Regions from separate parts of the Weissella sp. MSCH1 genome, predicted to be linked through region 2. Evidence: riboswitches for the same ligand, from Rfam matches in the RefSeq annotation. Region 2 holds a riboswitch; the other holds the start of a gene.
The links. Region 2 has a riboswitch for thiamine pyrophosphate ahead of ACJ28U_RS11940 (ECF transporter S component). Riboswitches for the same ligand answer to the same signal wherever they lie in the genome.
Positions count from the first base shown of each region.

Region 1: it holds a riboswitch for thiamine pyrophosphate, as region 2 does, so the genes downstream of both, thiM (hydroxyethylthiazole kinase) here and ACJ28U_RS11940 (ECF transporter S component) in region 2, are expected to answer to the same signal.

Region 1 is NZ_JBJMBA010000022.1:1,660-12,731, reverse strand. It holds gene ACJ28U_RS01040 (L-lactate dehydrogenase) at 1-423, shown strand, start outside; gene ACJ28U_RS01035 (MetQ/NlpA family ABC transporter substrate-binding protein) at 454-1,284, shown strand; gene ACJ28U_RS01030 (MetQ/NlpA family ABC transporter substrate-binding protein) at 1,306-2,136, shown strand; gene ACJ28U_RS01025 (hypothetical protein) at 2,390-2,563, shown strand; gene ACJ28U_RS01020 (hypothetical protein) at 2,674-2,883, opposite strand; TPP riboswitch at 2,988-3,083, shown strand; gene thiM (hydroxyethylthiazole kinase) at 3,158-3,919, shown strand; gene thiD (bifunctional hydroxymethylpyrimidine kinase/phosphomethylpyrimidine kinase) at 3,916-4,719, shown strand; gene thiE (thiamine phosphate synthase) at 4,716-5,375, shown strand; gene ACJ28U_RS01000 (TenA family protein) at 5,372-5,977, shown strand; gene ACJ28U_RS00995 (IS1096 element passenger TnpR family protein) at 6,173-6,775, opposite strand; gene ACJ28U_RS00990 (hypothetical protein) at 6,887-7,663, shown strand; gene ACJ28U_RS00985 (hypothetical protein) at 7,745-8,407, shown strand; gene ACJ28U_RS00980 (SDR family NAD(P)-dependent oxidoreductase) at 8,417-9,241, shown strand; gene ACJ28U_RS00975 (hypothetical protein) at 9,313-9,720, shown strand; gene ACJ28U_RS00970 (ROK family protein) at 9,859-10,731, shown strand; gene ACJ28U_RS00965 (hypothetical protein) at 10,798-11,072, shown strand, end outside.
Region 2 is NZ_JBJMBA010000047.1:11,537-22,608, forward strand. It holds gene aroB (3-dehydroquinate synthase) at 1-361, shown strand, start outside; gene aroC (chorismate synthase) at 367-1,545, shown strand; gene aroA (3-phosphoshikimate 1-carboxyvinyltransferase) at 1,582-2,880, shown strand; gene ACJ28U_RS11915 (shikimate kinase) at 2,877-3,380, shown strand; gene aroD (type I 3-dehydroquinate dehydratase) at 3,384-4,103, shown strand; gene ACJ28U_RS11925 (hypothetical protein) at 4,106-4,810, shown strand; gene ACJ28U_RS11930 (energy-coupling factor transporter transmembrane component T family protein) at 4,871-5,539, opposite strand; gene ACJ28U_RS11935 (ABC transporter ATP-binding protein) at 5,532-6,944, opposite strand; gene ACJ28U_RS11940 (ECF transporter S component) at 6,946-7,512, opposite strand; TPP riboswitch at 7,620-7,708, opposite strand; gene ACJ28U_RS11945 (ribose-phosphate pyrophosphokinase) at 7,832-8,806, shown strand; gene ACJ28U_RS11950 (aldo/keto reductase) at 8,865-9,857, shown strand; gene rbsK (ribokinase) at 9,941-10,861, shown strand; gene ACJ28U_RS11960 (DUF1456 family protein) at 10,917-11,072, shown strand, end outside.

The sequences.
Region 1 (11,072 bases), on a different contig from region 2:
TCGGTGAGCGGTTACAACTTGGGTGAACACGGTAATTCGCAGTTCACGGCTTGGTCAACGGTCCGCGTCCATGGTGAATTAGTCGGTGATGAAGCCGATTTGGATTTGGATGCCTTGGAAGATGAAGCCCGTCGTGGTGGGTACACCGTTTATGCGGGTAAGGAATTTACCAGTTACGGCATTGCAAGTGCCACGATCCATTTGGTTGAAGCGGTGCTCTCAGACTCACATGAAGTCTTGCCGGTTTCAACCTATCAAACGGATTTGGAAACGTACTTGTCTTACCCCGTGGTCGTGGGACGTGCTGGGGTATTGCATAAGGCGCCACTGCAATTGACGGACAGTGAGCAACAAAAGTTAACAGAGTCGGCGGCTTACATTAAGCAACGCTTTGATGATGTTTACGCTGAATTAGCAGATTAATTGGTTATTAGGAGATAGGAGAAAATTATTATGACGACAAATGGATTGAAGTTTGGGGTAGCAATTGCAGCAACTGTTTTGGCCGGATCAGTGGCCTTACCAGCCGTGACGGCCAGTGCAGATTCAAAGACTGTCACCGTCGGAATTGTGGGTACCCAGGATGCTGGTTTGTGGAAGACGGTCGCCAAGACGGCTAAGAAGGAATACGGCATTACGCTAAAGACGAAGGTGTTCTCGGATTATAACCAACCAAACAAGGCGGTGGCAGATGGTTCGTTGGACCTGAACGCGTTCCAACACTACTACTTCCTTGACAACTGGAACCACTCTAATGGTAATTCTGTGAAGGCAATTGGTAAGACGATTATCACGCCAATTCGCTTGTATTCTGAGAAGCACAAGTCACCTAAGGATTTCCAAAAGGGTGACAGTATTGCGGTGCCAAATGACGCCACGAATGAAGCTCGTGCATTGATTCTGTTGCAATCAGCCGGGTTGATCACCTTGAAGGATGTGGCCTTGCCAACGGTGAAGGATATTGCGACGAACAAGTTGAACTTGCAGATTAAGGAAGTCGATGCTGCACAAACACCAACGGCTTTGAAGTCAGAGGCTGGCGCAGTCATTAATACCAACTACGCCCAACAAGCCAAGATTAAGTTGAGCTCGGCCATTTATGTTGAGCCGGTTAACAAGAAGTCAGCTGAATGGATTAATGTGATTGCAGCGTCAAAGAAGCACGCAAACAAGAAGATTTACAAGGAAGTGGTGAAGGCTTACCAGACCAAGGCTACCAAGGCTTACTTGAAGTCTGAATGGGGTCAAGCCGAGCTACCAGCTTGGGATATTACGTTGAAGTAAACAGTTAATAGGGAGTATTTTATGCATAAAGTGAAGTTGGGTTTGTTAGTGGCTAGTGCGTTGGTCACGGCCGGGGTTGGCGTCGTCGCCCAAGACCAAGGTGTGTTGGCAGCCGATAATAAGACGGTCACAGTGGGTGTGGTTGGTGATACGGCCCGCGAATTGTGGGAAAATATTGGGCAACGCGCCAAGAAAGAGTATGGCATCACGATTAAGTTGAAGGAATTCAATGATTATGTGAAGCCAAATCAGGCATTGGTCGATGGGAGTTTGGATTTGAATGCCTTCCAAACCAAGATTTTCTTTGATGATCAGAATAAGAAAATGGGTAGCAAGTTGACGTCGATTGGTAAGACGGTGATTGTGCCAATGCGGTTGTACTCGTTGAAAGCCGATAAGCTTAGTGACATCAAGTCAGGGGCCACAATTGCGGTGCCAAACGATGCGACGAACGAGCAACGTGCCTTGAATGTCCTGGTGCAAGCCAAGTTGATCAAGTACAACACCAAGGTGACCGATCCAACGGCGAAGGATATTACCTGGAATCCCAAGAAGTTGCACATCAAGGAAGTAGACGCTGGTCAAGCTGTCTCAGCCTTGAAGACTACGGATGCAGCGGTGATAAACGGTAACTTTGCCCACGATGCCAAGTTAGCGGACAAGGATATTTTGTTAACGCAAAATTTGAAGAAAAATGTTGATCCGTACATTAACTTGATTGCAGCCCGTAAGACGGAAGCTAATAAGAAGGTGTATAAGCAAATTGTGAAGGTATACCAAACAGCCGAAACAAAGGCTGAAATTAAAAAGTTGTTTGGCAATTCACAGTATGCCGCTTGGAATTTGAAGTAAATCCGGAAAATCCGGCACATGATGAAGCGAGCTGACACAAAGGTTGTGTTAGGTCGCTTCTTTTTGTGCTAAAAAGTAAGGAATGTCCCGGGATTGAGCTGAATTCGGCTTGTTTTGGCTGAGAATGGCCAGTGATTGTTAAAACTGTCGCAAACTAGGCCAATTTGCAACCATTTCCGCTAATACAGGGGCTAGGGGGTTATTATAATGACAAGGGAAAAAGGAACGCATCGATATTAAGGGGGTTCGTATCATGATGACATTTCTATTTAGTTTGTTTAGCTTGATTGCCGCAGCAGTTTCATTTGCTGGTTACAAGACAATCTTTAAGATTGAAGAGAATGATGAAGATGTTGCTGACGTGGTGTCAGCAAAGGTGGCGTCGCATAAGCACGATGCAAACAATGGAATGGCTGCGTCACACTAATTTGGGATTAGTGTGCGCCGTGATACGTCGGGATACCCGTTGGCTGTGGTGGCTGACGGGTTTTTATTGCGCCGGTAAAAAAGACTGACGCTAGGTCAGCCTGTTAATTGTTAAATAAGTTGCATAATTCCGGTGATGATGGGACCGAGTGACAAAAGTGCAATGACGATGCCAATGTAAAAACCGTAACCAAACCCCAGTAGTTTAAATGGTGAGTCAGTCGGACGGGCCACCTTTTCATAGATTTTGACCGATCGTTTTGACAGCACGATTTCTAATAAGCCGAGTCCGAGCATGATAATCCCCAAAAACAGTGTCATGATACCGCCTCCTTATGCTCAGTCTAGCAAAAAATTAGTTAGTACAACAGCAAAGCGTTGGTTGTTTTTTGCGCAACTTCTGCTAGACTAAAGAAGAATTGAATATTCACCACTAGGGGAGCCATTTGGCTGAGACGGGAAACCGGACCCTTTGAACCTGTTGAGTTAAGACTTGCGTAGGGAAGATGGTAGACCGACTAGAATGTCTTTCCAATCGATCGATCCGTTTTTTGTTACGCGGGTTGGCCGATTTTTTTAGTTTCTAGGAGGAATGATGACAACGTTATTGACCAATATCCGTGAACAACAGCCACTGGTATTAAATGTGGCGAACTTGGTAACCATGCAACGGGTTGCCGATGCAATTAATGTATTGGGGGCATCCCCCTTAATGACCGATGAGGTGGCCGAAGCCGAAGAATTGGTGGCCATCGCCGATGCTGTCGTGTTGAATACCGGTACCTTATCGGAAGCCCGCTGGCCACTATTTGTTGCAGTTGGGCAAGCAGCCAACCGGCAACACAAACCCGTCGTGTTGGATCCGGTGGCGGTGGGGATGCCGTACCGGGCGCAGTTTGTGACGCGTTTGCTAGACATGATTAAAGTCGATGTCATTCGAGGCAATGCGGCCGAAATTGGTTGGTTTGCCGGGGTAACCGTGGCCGGTCAAGGGATTGATGCCCATGAGACTGACGCCCATGTGGCAAATGCTGTGGCCGCAGCCAAACAAACGGGCGCCACGATTGTGCAAACAGGCGTTATTGACGTGATTACCGATGGCCAATCAACCCGCCAGGTGACAACTAATTCACCGTTGTTGGCGGTGAATGTCGGTGCCGGCGATATGTTAAGTGGCATAGTTGGCGCGTTTGTCGCCGTGACCGATGATTACCTGTTGGCTGGTGAGACTGCTGCACAAGTGCTGGGCCAGGCTGGTGAGCAAGCAACTGCGCAGGGCCCAAATCGACCCGGTACATTTGTTGCGACCTTATTTGATGCACTGTACCAATTGACCCAAGCGGAGGTGATTGCATGATTGACGTGCCACAAGTCATGACAGTTGCGGGCATTGATGCCAGTGGTGGCGCTGGTGCAAATGCCGATTTAAAAACCTTTCATAACCAAGGCGTGTATGCAGCGTCGATTATCACGGGTTTAACCGCGCAAAATACGTTGGGCGTACAAGCTGTTTTGCCCACCCCAGCCGATTTTGTGACTGCCCAGTTTGATAGTGTGTTAGCAGATTTATCGATTCAAGCGGTGAAAACAGGTGCTTTGTTTGATGCGGAACGGGTCCAAACGGTGGCGGATAATTTGGCACAAGCCCAAATCCCATTTGTGGTGGTTGACCCAGTCATGGTCGCTAAAGGTGGCGCGCCATTACTGACGGATGACGCAGTGGCAGTGTTGGTTGCCGAATTACTGCCACTGGCGACGGTGATGACACCTAATTTAGCGGAAGCGAGTGTATTACTTGACCGGCCAATTACGTCGGAAACCGCGATGGTGGCGGCTGCGCATGATTTACGGGCCCTTGGACCAGCGAATGTCGTCCTAAAGGGTGCCCATTTGGCTGACAGTCGCTCAGATGAAGTGGCAGACTATGTTGCGTTAGCCGACGGGACGGGGTTCTGGCTCCGTGCGCCGCGGGTGGCAACTAACCGCACCCACGGCACTGGCGATACCTTATCGGCGTATATCACTGCACATTTGGCTAAAGGTGAAACACTAGCAGCGTTGATGCCAGATGCCAAGCGGTTTATGACAGCAGCGATTTCAGAAACAATTGCTGTCGGTCATGGACACGGACCATTGAATCATTGGGTGACGGGATGAATAAAGATGACTTACAACGCTATTTTGTAGCTGGCTCACAGGACTTTCCAACATTGACCTTGTCGGAATATGAAGCCAAGATTGTCGCGATAATGCAAACCGGGATTACTGCCTATCAGTTCCGGGAAAAAGGGGCTGGGCTGACAGATTCGGTCACCCGTTTGCCGTTAGCGCGTCGATTGCAAGCCGCCGCCAAGGCCGCCAATGTCCGCTTCTTTATTGATGATGATGTCGATCTTGCGCTGGCAATCGGGGCAGATGGCATTCACGTTGGCCAAGATGACCGTGATATTCGGACGGTGATTGCGGAGACGCCGCCCGAGATGATTGTCGGTCTGTCGGTGCGTAATGTGACTGAAATGCAGGCCGCACAAGCAGTGGTCGGGCTGGATTATCTGGGGGTCGGGCCAATTTTTGCCACGACGACGAAAGCGGATGCTGCCGAGCCGTTGGGTTTGGCCGGTTTAACGACCGTGTTAGCACATAATGAACACCGTTTACCAACGGTCGGGATTGGTGGTATCAGTCTTGCGACGTTACCAGCGCTTGCTCGGACGGGTCTAGATGGTGTCGCGGTGGTCAGTTTGCTCAGTCAGGCGCCTGATGCTACGACGGTAGTGCAGGAGATGACCAGCTTATGGGGGATGGCAGAATGAAGCAAACAGAGCTCGGACAAATTCAAACAAAATGGTTGACGGAGATTATGGCGACTCCGTTCGTGCAAGGTATTCGCACGGGTGACTTAAGCCAGGCCAGCCGGGATTACTATGTTGCCCAAGATACCCATTACGTGGGGCGTTTTGAGGCGTTACTTGCGCAAACGATGCAACAATTGCCACCGACGTTACGGCGTCGAGCTGTTGTGACAGCTGATGAGGCAGATGCTCATTTGGGGTTGCAACCTAGTGATCGTTATCATCAGATTGATCCGGCACCCCATAATTTGGCCTATTTGGCGCATCTTGATCAGACGGTGCAGCTAGGTGATCCGTTAGCTAGTATGTTAGCGTTATTACCCTGTACCGAATCGTACGGTTTGATTGCGCAAAAATTAGCCCAAGCAGGTGTAGCGCCCAGTGGGTACACAGACTGGGTGGCGTACTATGTGGGGGATGCTTATCAAAGCGCGGTTACCTGGAGCTGGACAACTGTGGCACAACTCTTACAGCAAGGCCAATCAGCGACAATTGACTACGCGGGCATATACGCAACGTCGTATCAGCACGAACTGACATTTTGGCAAATGGCTGAAAATTAATTGCTGAACAAAATTTTTCATGCTACAATAAAACTATCTTGTGAGGTACCGGTGCGCCGGTGCCTCATTTGTCGTTTATCGGGGAATTGCAACAGGGTTAACAGTTTCGGAGGGGGGGCCTAAATGGTGACGACGTTGGTAAAAAATCGTAATAATAAAAACCGCGCCATTGATAAACGGTGCGGTTGGGTGTCATTAGTAACTATAATCATAAAGTTTTGCGAGAAAGAGCTTGTAATTGGCTGTTTCCGGGGTTGTGAAAGCCAGTTGGGCGCTCCCGTCAAGAATCGTTTCGGGTTCCTCGTAAGCAGCCATCACCAAGGCTGGAAACTCGATATGTCCGTCTTCTAACAGATCGGGTCCCTGGACATCCAGCACCTTAATCGCTGGATTTTCTTCATATGGATCCTCCATGTCGACGACCTCTAAGTCAAACCGCCAGTCATCCCCAAAATCGTAGACATACGTTGCGTGGGTTAAGTTGGAAAAGAAGTCCATCAATAAGACGGCGGGCATCTTTAACGTTTTGTGGCGGAAATCAGGTTGTTGTTCAAATTGAGACAGCTCATCCCAATGCTTCAGTTGTTGCTTTTGCTTAAGCTTGTCGTCGGCAATGCCGAGTTTGTCGTTGGTAATGTAGTAAATGCCGCCGTCGAACTTATACAGATGCGAATCAGTTAGCCCGAACGCTAGCTGTAGCGCTTTGTGTAGTTGGGCCATTTGGCGGAATTCGGGAATCCGTATTAATCGTGAAATTTCAGGTAATGTAGGGTCGGCTAACGTTGCTTTGATAATCATAACGGTACCTCGTTTCGTAGTGACTTCATTGTAACAAGTTTGGGTGAAGGATGTATGGTCGCCACCAAATTTCCGGTATAATGAATGTAAAGCAATTTGGGGGAATTGAACATGGCAAAGTTGACAGAAAATCTGCAGGCGGTAAAACGAGGCGCTCAGCGTTTGGGTGATGATGTAAAACAACGGGCGACGGATACGCGGTTAAACATGACGATTAATCGTAAATTGGCCTTGCCGTTCAAAGCGATGAAGCAAAGTCGGCGGGCCGCGATTGCACAGCTAGCAGAATTGTATAAAGCAAACACAATTTCGACGAGTGAATTCAACATTGTGGCGCACCGGTTTGAAACACAATTGGTGGCAGATGTTAATGAAGCCATGCGTAATATGGTCGTGGCGTTTATGACCGATGAAGCGACGCAACAGTTTGAATTTGATGCGGAATTGGTGCATGACGTGCAGTTATCAGTGGTGACGCCAACCAACTACGTGAAGTTGGCAGCTAATCCGGCCGGAAAGTCGATTAGCAACGCAACTAAGCGAGCAGTTGTGTTGCAAGCGGGGCAAATGGCGATTTCACAAGCAGCTAAGTTACGTAAGAAAACTAACAGCACGGGGACGACGAAACGGGGTTCGGGCGTTGCGAAAGGTTTGGCGGTCGATGCCGCCGTTGCTGGTATTGGTATGGCTGCCGAAACGATTCAGCAACAACTGATGGCCCGCAAGCAATTTAAAGTGTCAGGCTTACAAGGTGAATATGACAGCGTTCTGCAACAAGTGGCTGAACAAGTCGAAGCTTTTAAGGCTAGTCTGCAAGTGGCCGATCCAGGTTTGAAATTGTTGCCAATGACTGAGTTGATTGATGACGTAACAGATCAGCAAGATTAAATAACCGGTAACACCATAGCGTTTGTTATGGTGTTTTCATTTGCAAATGCTTATACTGGTAGGCGAATCAGATTGTGAGGGATGCAATTGAAAAGACTAGGATTAAGTTTGGCAGTTGTGGTAGCGATGATACTGTTCACGACTAGCAACGTTCAGGCGGCTGATCAGGCAACCGAACGGATTAAACAATTAGACACAACGCTGGAACAAGCCCAAGAAGTGACGCTGGTGCAGAAATTCTTCCGGTTATCGACGTCGTACGATGTCCGGGTAGCGGGTAAATCAGTTGGCACGTTGACGGGCGATTTTTGGCACCCGTTTGGTGATACGTTGGCGCTTGAGACGCCAGCTGGTGACGTGGCTTACCGTGAACACCAGTCTCGGCGACTATTGGCGTTGTCAATCGCACGTGGCGGTGTCTTTGCGACGGCCGACGGTACATATGATGGCGCGCTGCGCGAAAAGGTGTGGGCCTTATTCTTCCATCAGTACCAGTTTTTGGATAAAGCAGGGGATGTCGTTGGCCAATCGCGGCGGAATCCATTCCATTTATTCGCAACTAGTTATCGGATTACGGATAACAACGGCAAGCGTCTGTATACAGCAACAACGGAGCGTTGGCACTTGACCAAGCAAATTAAGATTAAGCAGGTGCGGTCGTCAAAGCAGATTAATATGAAAAAAGCCGTCATGGTTACGGCAATTGAAGAAGCTATTGACGAGGCAAAGCGTTCAAAACGATAGGGGATACTCATGAAAACAATCGTAATTACTGGTGGTAGTGATGGTATTGGTGCTGCAGCGGCGCAAGCGTTGGTTGGCTTAGGACATCAGGTTGTCATTGTTGGCCGGAATCCAGCGAAGACGGCAGCTGTTGCAAACGCACTTAAGATGCCATACCACTTGGCGGACTTTACCAAACTTGCCGATGTGCAACGTCTGGCAAACGAGCTACGCCAGTATGATCATATTGATGTGCTGGCGAATAATGCCGGCGGTATCATGGGCGAGCGCACATTAACAGCCGATGGTTTCGAGAAGACGTTTCAGGTTAATCACTTAGGCGCCTTTTTATTGACCCAACTGTTGCTCGATAAATTGGTGGCGGATCACGCGACAGTCATCGCAACGTCAAGTATCGCGGCTAATTTGTTTGGGGCACCATTTGATGTTAATGATCTCAACGTGGTCCAAAGCTATACGTCGGAAAAAGCGTACGGGTATGCGAAGTACGAAAATATCTTATTCACCCGCGAATTAGTGCGTCGTTATCCAGGACAATTGCATGCGGTTGCGTTTCATCCGGGAGTCGTCCGGACGAGTTTTTCGAGTGAATCGAATACTGTGATGCGTTGGCTCTATCAGACACCACTGAAATATTTGGGAACAATTAGCCCAGCCAAGAGTGCGCAACGCCTGGTTAAGTTAGCTTTGGGTACACCGGGAGTCGACTTTACCGATGGTGCCGTTTATAACGGTAACCACCTGCTGAAGGTGAAGAACCAAGATATCGACGGGCAAGATGGCCAAGCTTTATGGGAAGCGTCAATGCGCGCAGTTGCGAATTATCTAGCCTAATAGCTTGAATCTCTAAGAGAATGAGCCTACAATTTTCGTGTAGATTTATATTAAGATATAGAAGGCTTATCATGATTGAGTTCATTTTAATTATTGTGGCCGCGGTGGCGTTTACTTTGTTTGAAGTGTTACGGCGCCGGTCGCACGCAAATTTCAAGCAGAAAAAGGCAGTTGTAACAGCGCAAAGTGGTTATGACCCCAACGATTGGTATGACGATGGCACAACGAAGGACGTATCGGTGACGCACGTGCGGCCAAGTTACCGGCGCGTGTATCAGGCGGACAATGTTGTGCCAGAAGGTGTTGACCTTAATACTAAGGGCATTGTTACCATTAACGGACATAAATTTTTGGGCATCGTTAACGAGTTAAATCACCAAGCACGTTGGGTTGATTTAGCCGATGCCAAGACAATTGATTACGATGACTTGTATGGTCAAGGCATCACATGGGCGGAAGTTATGGCCCAGATAAAATAAGGGTGATTGATTTGGCTGTTTTGGTGGCAACGCTACCGAGACAGCTTTTCTTTTTAACACACCAAGAAAGCGCTTACATCCGAGGGCGATTTGTGCTATGCTTAACAGGTAAAAATGATATCAATTTGGGGGATAATCATGGCACTATTAGGGGCAATTGAAGGTGGCGGTACCAAATTTGTGGTGGCCGTGGCCGATGCGGCACATCCAGAGACGGTTGTTGCACGGGAAAGTTTTCCGACGGCGTACGCAGCTGAGACGATGAGTCAGATTCAAGCGTTTTTCGATCAATATCAGGATATTGTTGCGATTGGTATTTCAATGTTTGGACCAATCGATGTTAATCCAGCCAGTCGCACATATGGCTATGTGCTGGCAACGCCCAAGCGTGGTTGGTCGGGGTACAACTTTTTGGGCGCCATGACTGAATGGCGCGATATACCATACTATTGGACAACGGATGTGAACGGTTCAGCGTGGGGCGAATTCGTATCAGGCGCTGGTCAGGAAAACGATAACATCCTGTATTTGACGGTTGGTACGGGGATTGGCGCCGGCATTGTAGCCAATGGTCAATTACTGCAAGGTATTTCGCATCCGGAAGCGGGCCACATTATGGTGAATAAGCACCCAATGGACACGTATAAAGGACACTGTCCATTCCACGGCGATCATTGTTTAGAAGGTGTCGCGTCTGGACCGGCAATGGCTGAACGATGGGGTCAACCCGCTAATTTGTTAGATGATGACAGCACAGCCTGGCAACTTGAGGCATTCTACTTGGCTCAGGCGGCTGTGACGTATACAACGATTTTGCGACCAGAAAAAATCATTTTTGGCGGCGGTGTGCCACATCGCGATGTCTTGATGTCGCTTGTCCGCAAGTCGTTTGCAGCACAATTGTCAGATTACTTGGCGGTGCCGAACTTAGACGACTACTTGGTTCGAGCGGGTAATGGGGATGACGCTGGTATTTTAGGTAGCTTCTACTTGGCCAAGACATTAGTTTAAATTCACGCTATAATGAAAACCTGATCAATGATGGTCAGGTTTTTTGCGTTAGGAGGCACACTTGGTATGCAGGATGAACAACAGGTGATTGAATTTTGGGGACCGGAATTGTTGAAGGCGGCTGTCTTTGATGGTATTTCATTAACGGACGGTACGTTTATGACCGATGCGTCACGCCGATTAGTGTTTATTGGCTCATCTGATAGTGCGGTTGCGATGACTGAGACAGTTGACCCCGCCACCAATGCGCATCCGCTCCTTGTGAAGCAGTTTCCAGTGACGGATAAAACATTGTCAGTGTTGCGGATGGCGTTTCCGGGTTATGACGTGCTACTAACGGA
Region 2 (11,072 bases):
TGGCGTCCGGAAGTATTTGAACTTCGGTCATACGTTGGGCCATGCGATTGAGTTGATGGCGCATGGCGAGTTGCGCCACGGTGAAGCGGTTGCCATTGGCATGGTCGCCATTTCAGAACGGTTTGAAAAAGCTGGCATTACCGAATCAGGCATAACAGCGTTGCTACGCGACCGGTTGGTTGCCGTTGGTTTACCAGTAACGTCACCTCTGATCGGGCAAGCGGCTTTTTATGACCACTTAAAAAATGATAAGAAAAACGCGGCCGGTACGCTTCAGCTAGTTGCCATTTCAGTTCCTGGTCAACCGACCATTGTTCAGAAAGCCCTAGCTGATATGCCAGCCTTTGTAGAAAGCAGGTAGCAATTATGCGGTATATGACAGCAGGTGAGAGTCATGGGCCAGAAGAAGTCGCCATTATTGAGGGGATTCCAGCTGGTTTAACGTTGACACAAGCCGATATTGATGAACAATTGGCCCGTCGTCAGCACGCCTATGGTCGTGGTCAACGTCAAGTGATTGAGACGGATAAAGTGACGATTATGGCGGGTGTTCGTCATCAGGTGACATTAGGATCGCCAATTGCATTGAACGTCCATAATGATGACCACAACCACTGGACCAAAATTATGGACCCCAACGTGCCAGCTGATGCTGAAAACACAATGCGCAAGGTGATGCGACCACGTCCCGGGCACGCTGATTTGGTTGGTGGTATGAAATACCGTCACCAAGCTGATTTGCGGAATGTTTTGGAACGCTCATCAGCGCGTGAAACGGTCATGCGTGTTGCGGTGGGGGCTGTTGCCAAAAAGTTATTGGCTGAAATTGGCGTTGATGTGCATGGCTTTGTCTTGAACGTTGGACCAGCCCGGGCAGATACGAGTGTGTTAACAAACTATCGTACCCTGCAAGAGTTACGTGAAGTAACCGAAAGCTTCCCAACCCGTACTTTAGACGCTGAAACGGATGCAAAGATTCGCGAAGTGATTGATCAAACGAAGCGTGACGCGAATACGGTGGGTGGGACCGTGCAAGTGATGGCGACAGGTGTTCCAGTTGGACTTGGTTCATATGTGTCAGCCGATGAAAAACTTGATGCTAAAATTGCCCGCGCAATTGTTGGTATTAATGCGTTCAAAGGTGTTGAGTTTGGTGGTGGCTTTGAAAATGCCGAAAAGTACGGTAGCGAAGTCATGGACGAAATTTACTGGGATACTGATCGTGGCTTTTACCGCGGCTCAAATAATTTGGGTGGTTTCGAAGGTGGTATGACCACTGGTGAGATGATTGTGGTGAAGGGGGTTGTGAAGCCGATTCCAACCTTGTACCGCGCGATGCAAAGTGTTGATATTGATACCCATGAGGATCACCGGGCGTCAATTGAACGTTCGGATACGACTGCCGTAACCGCGGCAGCCGTCATTGCTGAGGCAATGGTGGCAATTGAGCTAGCAAAGGCTGTTTTGGATAAGTTTGATGCCGATAATATGGGGCGCTTGCAGGAACAACTAGCTGCTTATCGTGAAGAAATTAAGCGTTTTTAAGTTAACAAACACAAAAGACAGAAAGCGAGACGAAAAATGACAGACCGAAAATTGCAAACTGCAGTCCAAGGCGTACGTGGCCGTCTCGAAGTGCCTGGTGATAAAAGTATTTCACACCGTGCGGTCATGCTGGGAAGCATTGCTGACGGTGATACATATATTAAAGGGATTTTAGATTCAGATGATGTGCGCAGTACGTTGGGGGCGATGGCTGATATGGGGGTCGAAGCGGAGTGGCATGATCAAGACGTCATTGTTCATGGACGCCCGCTGACAGCTTTAGAGGAGCCCAGTCATGCGTTGAATATGGGTAATTCGGGGACTTCGACGCGGTTGCTCATGGGCTTGTTGGCCAACCAACCGTTTCCAATTACGTATAGTGGGGATGCCAGTCTAAGTACTCGTCCACTGGGTCGCGTCATCGATCCGTTAGGGAAGATGGGGGCCCGTTATGTGGCTACAAACCAGCGCTTACCGGCAACAAAAGTGCCGACGCAAGGATTACAGGGGATTCACTATCGATTGCCGGTTGCCTCGGCACAGGTAAAGAGTGCTTTGATTTTGGCGGGCCTGCAAGCTGAAGGGCAGACGGTGATTACAGAACCATTGGCGACCCGCGACCATACCGAGCGTATGTTGCAACAATTTGGCGTGACAATCACTCGCGATGGGCAAGATATTATTGTGAACCCCACGACAAAGCTTCATGCAACCACGATTCAGGTGCCTGGTGATATTTCATCAGCCGCCTTTTGGTTGATTGCTGGTTTAATTGTGCCGAATAGTCAATTGACTTTAACTAAAGTTGGAATCAACGACACCCGCACCGGCATTTTGCGATTATTGCAACGCATGGGGGCGGTGATTACGATGGCTAATGTGGTGGCTGATGGTGGTGAACCATATGCTGACTTAACAGTGACTACTCAGGGATTACAGGGTATCCACATTAACGGGGATGACGTGCCAACCGCGGTCGATGAAATTCCGCTTCTAGTATTAGCAGCGACACAAGCGTTGGGCGACACGGTGATAACCGGCGCCCAGGAGTTGCACGTGAAAGAAACGGATCGGATTGCAACGGTGACCACCCAATTAAATAAATTAGGGGCGAACATTGAAGCCCGAGAAGATGGCTTTGTCGTACACGGTGGGACGCCATTGCGGGTTGCTGAGCCAACTACGGTTGATTCATGTGGCGATCACCGGATTGGGATGATGTTGGCAATCGCAGCCTTGATTACCGATGGTGAAGTTACGTTAGCGAAGGCAGAGGCAGTGAGTGTCTCGTATCCAAGCTTTTTTGCAGACCTAGAAAGAGTTGTGGCAGAATGAAAACAGCAGTTTTAATTGGGTTTATGGGGGCCGGTAAGACCACAGTTGGCCGTGAGCTAGCTGAATTGCTAGGGTTGCCCTTAATTGATACCGACAAAGAAATTATTCGCCGAACGGGTCAGACGCCTGGTGAAATTTTTGCGACGGCGGGCGAAGCGAGTTTTCGTGAATTGGAATACACCGTCTTGCAAGATGTCATTCACAAAGGTGGGGTGATTGCGACCGGTGGTGGGATTGTTGAAACACCTGGCAATATTCAGCTACTGTCTGAAGCGGGCGTGCCAGTTTACTATTTATCAGGTTCGTTCGGTCAGACACTAGAACGCCTGGCAGATGATGATACTCGGCCAATTTTGCGCACGAAGACGTTACTAGAGGTGGCCGCATTATGGCGTAGTCGGTTGCCAAAGTATGATGCAGCTGCAACAACTACTGTGCAAACCGATGGGAAAACCCCGCGTGACATTGCCCGTCTGATTCAGATTGCATTTGAGGGTTAACATATGACGACATTAACATTGGGTACAGCTACGGCAGGACAAGATCGCCCATTAATTGCGGTGCCGGTTACCGGAACAACTATTTCGGCGGTGCTTGGCCAAGTTGAACAAATCAACGAGTCACGAGCCGATGTGATTGAGTGGCGCGTAGATTACTTAACGGATTTGGTAAACTTGCGAGCCGCTGATGTACAAACGATTTTATTTAATGCGGACAAACCCGTCATTTTCACATGGCGTACTGCGGCCGAGGGCGGCCAACGCCCATTCGATATTGCCTTGTATGAATTGGTCTACCGATTAGCCATTAAAACCGGTGTCGCGGCAATTGATATCGAGCATCAATTATTTACCCAGGTAGCCGATTTGGTAGCCGATGCCCACGCTGCCCAGGTACCAATTATTAACTCACAACATTTTTTTACTGACACACCAACGACTTTAGACCAGGTGTTTGGTCAGGCGTATGCGACCACGGCGGACGTGATTAAGGTCGCGACGATGCCGCAACATGATGGGGATGTTGATCGCCTACTTGCGACAACCCAGCAGTTTGCCACGGAAGGCAAACCATTGATTACGATGGCAATGGGTGAGCTCGGGCAACGCACCCGCATGATTGGTGGTCGTAATGGCTCACAATTAACATTTGCAACACTCGGGGCAGCTTCTGCACCGGGTCAACTGGATTTAGCGACATTATTGACATTGCTGGAGGATTAAAAATGACCATTTATCATAGTCAATACTTTGAAGAAGCGCGGCAACAACTGGTGAATAGTGTACCGGGTACGATGGGCTATACCCCAATTTCATTCCATGCGGTTGGGGATGATATTCGCTTAGACCGGGCATTTTTGCGCTTTGATTGGCGCGCGCCGGAAATGTTTAAACAGGCATTAGCCACGGCAATGGCGAGTGATGCCCAGTTTGATCGCATTGGATTTATGACGCGTTCGGAACTGTTGCTGGGGCAAGCAGCCTTAGATTACAATGGTCACTTCACGTTACCAACCACCGAGTTGCGTGCGGCCATTAAAAAATTAACCGGCGAACCGGTTGTGCTAGCTGGTGTCGCTGCTGATATGGTGTTGCCATTTGGACTCCAGGATTTACGCCATGTGGTGCATTTGACCAAGTGGACCTATGAAAACCACACCATCTATCACTTGGTTGCTGGTTTGCCCGCATTGGAAGTGAAGGTCGATGCGTTACGCAATGCTGGTGTCTACCGGAATGAGGCAAAGGTGCTCCATAGTGAAACGGAGCTGGATGGTACAGCGTTAATGGCGTTCATGCAAGATTTGATTCGCGATTATTTCGGAGTGGAAACGGCCAACCTGCGAACAATGCAAGCCGCATTTGGCGCGGCTAAACCAAATGATGATGCAGCAAGTAACCGCGTGCTGATTGCTGATTTTGAAAATTAACTCATAAAAAAGACCACTAGACCGAGTGTGAACCGGTCTAGTGGTCTTTTTTAGTTTAAGTTACCGTGGCTGTATCACCCAAGCACCAACGGCATAAGCTGCAATTAACAAGACTGCAACTAGCCATTGCCACTTTGGCAGGGGATCATTAATGGTATCCGTCCTAGGAAAGCCCTCGGAAAAGCCGTGTGACGTCATTGCTAAGGCTAAGTCGTCCGACCATTGCAGGGCACTTAGCACGGCTTTGAAATACAAGTGTGGACTCCAGAGATGATACGTGACACCACGTAAGCTGGCTGCGTATTGAATGGTTTTAACCTGTCGTCGCACACGCGGTAACAAATTAAAGGCCGCCAATAAGCCGTACGTGAAAGTGCTCGATAAATGGGCATGCCGGTGGAGACTAAACAATAAATCCTTCACCGTGACGGTTAGTGTTAATGCCCCGCCCAAGAAGAGGTAGGCATATAAGCGAGTGGCATAGACCCAGGCCAAATGGGTGGGGTTCCCTGTACCGAAGGCGATAAATGACACCCATGTCGCAAAGGCAAGTGGGAGTGAAATTGCGAACATTACCCCGAGATACCGCCATTTAACACCAGCTAATAGCAAATAAAGTAACGTCACCCCAGCTACAATTAGATTCATCGTGATTGATTTAACGAAGGCTGTTTGAAAGCCAATTCCAATCATAATGACGAGTAAAACCGTTGGATTCAATTTAGGCATGTGCTGAACCTCCAATTAAACGAAGTTGCTGTTCAGCAAAAACCAGTTCATAGTCTATGAAGTCTGCCAAACCTTGTCGTTGGTGTGAAATCATTAAAATGGCTTGCTGGGTCGCGTGCACGGTCGTTTGTAACAAGGTCATGACTGCCTGGACAGAATCCTGATCGAGACCGGCTAAGGGTTCATCGAGGAGGAGCACTGGTTGTCCCATGATTAGCATGACCAAGGTTTGTAGTTTTTTCTGCTGACCCCCTGATAGTTGATAGACAATGTGATCCATCACGCTGGTTAGATTGAGTTGGGCAACCGCATCAGCCACGCGTTCAGCCGTCCAAAAATCAGGGTAGGCAGTCTGACGTTGTGACAAAGCCAATTCTTCCGCGACTGTCATGGTCACGAATTGGTCAGTGGCTGTTTGGAAAATCAAAGCCACGCGTTTTGCCCAGGCTTTTGCTTTGATTTTGCGCGTATCTTGTTCGGCCCATGTAATTGTGCCGGTTGCTGAAATTTGTTTGGTCAGTGCCTTAAATAGGGTGGACTTACCAATGCCGTTTGCCCCGGAAATCAAGCCGATTTGCTGACTGGGTACGGTGAATGTTGTGCCTGTTAGTAACGTTCGTTCACCGACGCTGACGTGTAATTGGCGCCAACCCAAGTCACCGGCCGGGTTAGGTTGCCCGACGAAAGGGACAACTGGCGCCAGGTTTGTGAGGCACGTTAATGACGCCGACTGCAGTGTGCCGGTTGTGGCCTCCAAGACGTAGAGATTGTCAACAAGCTCAGCGTAACCCGACAAATCGTGGTCTGAAATCACAATTGTCTTACCTTGCGTTTGCTGGAGAACTTGTAAATCATGCAGTAACGTTTGCCGTGCTTGTGGGTCAACATTTGCAAATGGCTCATCGAGTAGAATAATGTCACTATCCATGGCCAAAATGGTGGCTAAGGCAACGCGTTGCTTTTCGCCGCCGGATAGGGTCATCAAATCTTGCTCAGCAAAGGCTGTCAAATTTAAGCGGGTCATCACATCGGCCACCCGGTCTTGAATTTGTTCAGCCGGTAATTGGATGTTTTCAAGTGCAAAAGCAATTTGTTCAGGAGCGGTCCGCATCGCAAATTGGCGATCCGGATTTTGAAATAGCATGGCCACTCGTTTGGCGCGTTCAAAAGGTGCCACGGGTTGAATGTCTTGTCCGTCTAACAAAATTTGGCCACCGGTGACAATGCCACCAAATTTAGGCATCAGGCCCGCCATCGCTTTTAACAACGTTGACTTACCAGAACCAGAGGGGCCAATTAATAAATTAAAACTGCCGGCAACGGGTGAAAACGAAATATTGTTTAAAATATTTCGTTGGCCCGTATCGTAGGCAAAGCTAAAGTTTTTAACTGCTAATGTTGTCATATTAACGCTTTAATAAACCTGACTTTTCAACAAGGACTTTAATCAAGTAAACAAGGATACCGGCGAAAAAGCCGACTGAAATCAAACGAATGATGAACAAGGCGATCAATAGGCCAGGCTTATAGGCCAAGTAGCCACTGTTGAACAAGTCCCAAGCAAACGTAATCAGTGTGCTGGTAATCACGGACAGTGTCAGCCCAATTTTATCCCAGTTCTTGTAGCCAGTTAAGGTGAAACCAAGCTCAGAACTGATTCCTTGAACAAAACCGTAGAGTAAAGTAGCAGCACCCCAACTTGAGAAGAGGAGCATCTCAACGACGGCCGCCAACACTTCACCAATCAAGGTTGCGCCAACTTTGCGAAGGAGTACCCCGGCTAATGGACCGGCCATCAGCCACACCCCAATTGTCATATCGTTAGCGAATGGCTTGAGCGCTGGAATTGCGGCTAAGGCGTAATAAGACGCGCCCCAAACCTGATAAATAACCCCGAAGAAAATCGCGATAATGGCTAGAAAAATAACATCACGTAGCGCCCATCCGCGCTTGTGTTCTTGTACTGTTTGCATAACGTGCAAACCCCCGTTCATATAATTCGAATCGCCCAAAGCTTCGGAAAATAAAAAGAACCCCAGTATCAACCGTCTTGGCAATACTGGGGTTCGCTTACTTTAAGTCGTAAACAAACCAAGCTCCCTAGCAGGCATTATCCTGCTCAGGTTCTATGGGTATCATCTCAGCCACTTGGCACCCCAGCTTGTTTGATTCGTTAAAGTAAGTATAGGGGCTTGGCAGGTACAATGCAACTAGCTGGTGAGTTAAGCAGAGAAATTATACTGAATATTTGATAGAATATAGATATTGAATGAAAAATGGAGGAATTCACCCGTGGAGGAGTGCCAAATTAAGTTGTTCGGTCTGTCAGCTAACCATGAGTTAGCTGAAGCAGTGGCAGATGAGTTGCATCAACCTTTAAGTCAAATTGATATCAAGCGTTTTGCTGATGGTGAAATCTACGAACGTGTGTTGGAAAGTGTTCGTGGTGATGACATTTATATTGTGGCACCAATTGCTGAAGAGGTGAATGATGCCTTCATGGAAATTATGATTGCTGTTGATGCGCTTCGACGTGCTTCAGCCGCTCATATTAACGTGGTGATTCCATACTTTGGATACGCACGTCAAGACCGCAAGGCTAAGTCGCGTGAGCCAATTACGGCCAAGATGGTGGCTTCATTACTTGAAATGGACGGCATCGATCGCGTTTTGGCTGTCGATTTGCACGCTGACCAATTGCAAGGGTTCTTTGATATCCCGGTTGATCATTTGCAAGCGGCACCGCTGTTGTCCGATTACTTCTATCGTCGCAACATGTTGGAAAACTTGGTTGTCGTGTCACCGGATCACACCGGTGCTGGGCGTGCCCGCAAGTTTGCTGACTTGGTGAACGCCCCATGGGGTGTGGTAAATGACAACGTGGCGATGACGACGCCCGAATCGCCAGATGCGATTGTGGGTGAGGTTGCCGGTCGCCGGGCAATTATTGTCGATGATATTGTTGATACGGGGCGCCGTGTGCAAATGACAGCCCGCGCTTTGCGAGCAAACGGGGCAACCGATGTTTTCGTTGTGGCAACGCACGCCGTCTTATCGGGTGATTCAGCCCAACGCTTGGCAGCCGACGAGAATATTTCCCACTACATCTTCACGGATACATTGTTGATGCCAGAGGCAAAGCAGAGTGCGAAGTTTACGCGTCTATCAGTCGCACCATTGTTGGCTGACGCCATCGTCCGCATCCATGAAAATCGTCCGTTGGATATCTTGCTAAAGTCACGGAATAATCCAGATGCCAAATTATAATATGTTATGATGGTATTGAAATAACATGCAATAAAATGAACATTGAGGGGTATTTACAATGGTTTATGCAGCAGCTGATAATCGCTATGATGTGATGCCATACCGCCGTGTGGCTGATTCTGGCTTGATTTTGCCAGCGCTATCATTTGGTTTGTGGCGTAATTTGGGTGACCAAAAGCCACTTGCTAACTCACGTGAAGTGATGTTAAAAGCGTTTGATAATGGTATTTTTTCATTTGACAACGCCTCTAATTATGGGCCTTCCGATGGTTCAGCCGAAGAGACTTTCGGAGCTGTCTTCGAAAAGGATTTGAAGCCATACCGTAACGAATTGGTGATTACCACCAAGGCGGGTTACCACATGTGGCCAGGTCCTTTGGGTGAATTCTCTGGTAAGAAGACGTTGACGGCAGCGTTGGATATGTCATTGCAACGCATGCACCTGGACTATGTTGATATTTTCTACGCACACCGTTGGGATCCAAATACAAATTTGCGCGAAACGGCTGAGGCACTCGATTTAATTGTCCGCCAAGGAAAGGCGCTATATGTTGGTGTCTCAAACTACACCACGGAACAAGTTGCTGAAATTGGTAAGATTTTCGATGAGTTGCACACGCCATTCATTGGTAACCAAATGTCATACAACATGTTCAATCGTGAAGCAGAAACGACGGATATGTTGGCCGAATTGGATAAGCACCATGCCGGGTTGATTGCATACGGACCATTGGCCGAGGGCTTGTTGACGGATCGCTACTTGGATGGTTTCCCAGCTGATATGCCGTTGCACCGCACGAATGCTTTCATTAAGGAAGATCCTGAGGGAACGGTTGCGAAGTTGAACGCTTTGAATGCGGTCGCTGCTGACCGTGGTCAGACGTTGGCCCAATTGGCGATGGCTTGGTTGCTGCGTGACAAGCGCGTGCCATCAATCGTGATTGGGGCATCTTCAGTTGATCACTTGTTGGACAACGTGAAGGTAGCGGACAACATGACCTTGTCTGCGGAAGAATTGGCTAAGATCGATGCCATTTTGAACAATAAGTAGTTGATAAGAAAGGTGGTCGCTTTTCCAAGTGGCCATCTTTTTTGATATACTAAATTGACTAGAAATAAGGGAGCACATTGGTGATGAAGAAGATTACTGTATTGGGTTCGTTGAATGCGGATACCATTTTGCACATTCCACACTTGCCACAACAAGGTGAAACGTTGGCAATGGATGATGCCTCAACGGCGCCTGGTGGTAAGGGTGCCAATCAAGCGGTCGCAGCAAAGCGGTTAGGTGCGGACGTTAATTTTATTGGCGCCGTCGGGGATGACCAGAACGGGCAACTATTACTAGATGCATTACAGGCGGATGGTATTGATACAGCCCATGTGGCTGAACTATCAGGTGTTGCAACAGGTGCTGCATACATTATGCTTGAGGCTGACTCAAACAACACCATTTTGATTCTCGGTGGTGCGAACCGCCAAGTGAATGAATCAAATGTTGCTGCAGCCGATGCAACGATTAAAGCGTCAGACGTATTGATTGCCCAATTTGAGACGCCAATGGTTGCCACACTGAGCGCATTTAAAGCGGCCAAGGCTGCTGATGTCATGACGGTGCTGAATCCCGCGCCAGCAACCAAGGATATTCCAGCTGAATTGTTGGCACTGACTGATTTAGTAGTACCAAATGAGACAGAAGCCGAAATTATTACGGGTATTCCAGTAACTGATGACCTGTCAATGGAAAGTGCCGCCAAGCGCTTACAAGAAATGGGTGCCAAAAATGTGATTATTACGGTTGGCGAACGCGGCTCGTACTTCCACATGGCTGATGGTGAAAATGGCTTTGTGCCGGCGTTGAAGGTTAAAGCAGTTGACACAACGGCGGCTGGTGATACGTTTATCGGTGCGCTAACAACGAAGCTTGACGCCGACATGCGTAATGTTGAAGATGCAGTGCGCTTTGCAAATGCAGCGGCAGCTATTACGGTCCAAGGTTCCGGTGCACAACCATCAATTCCAACGCTTGATCAAGTGAATGCCTCACGTGGTTAAGCTTGCAAAGGCTGGGTGAGTCCCAGCCTTTTTCAATCGAAACGAGAGATTTGTAATGAATAATAACGATATTGTGCGTCGCATCCGCTTTATTTTTAATATTAAGAATGCTGACATGATTAAAATTTTTGAACTGGGTGGTCTGAAAATGACTAAGGAACAGTATCAAGACATCATGACGAAGCAAGAACCGGATACACCACGTGATGAA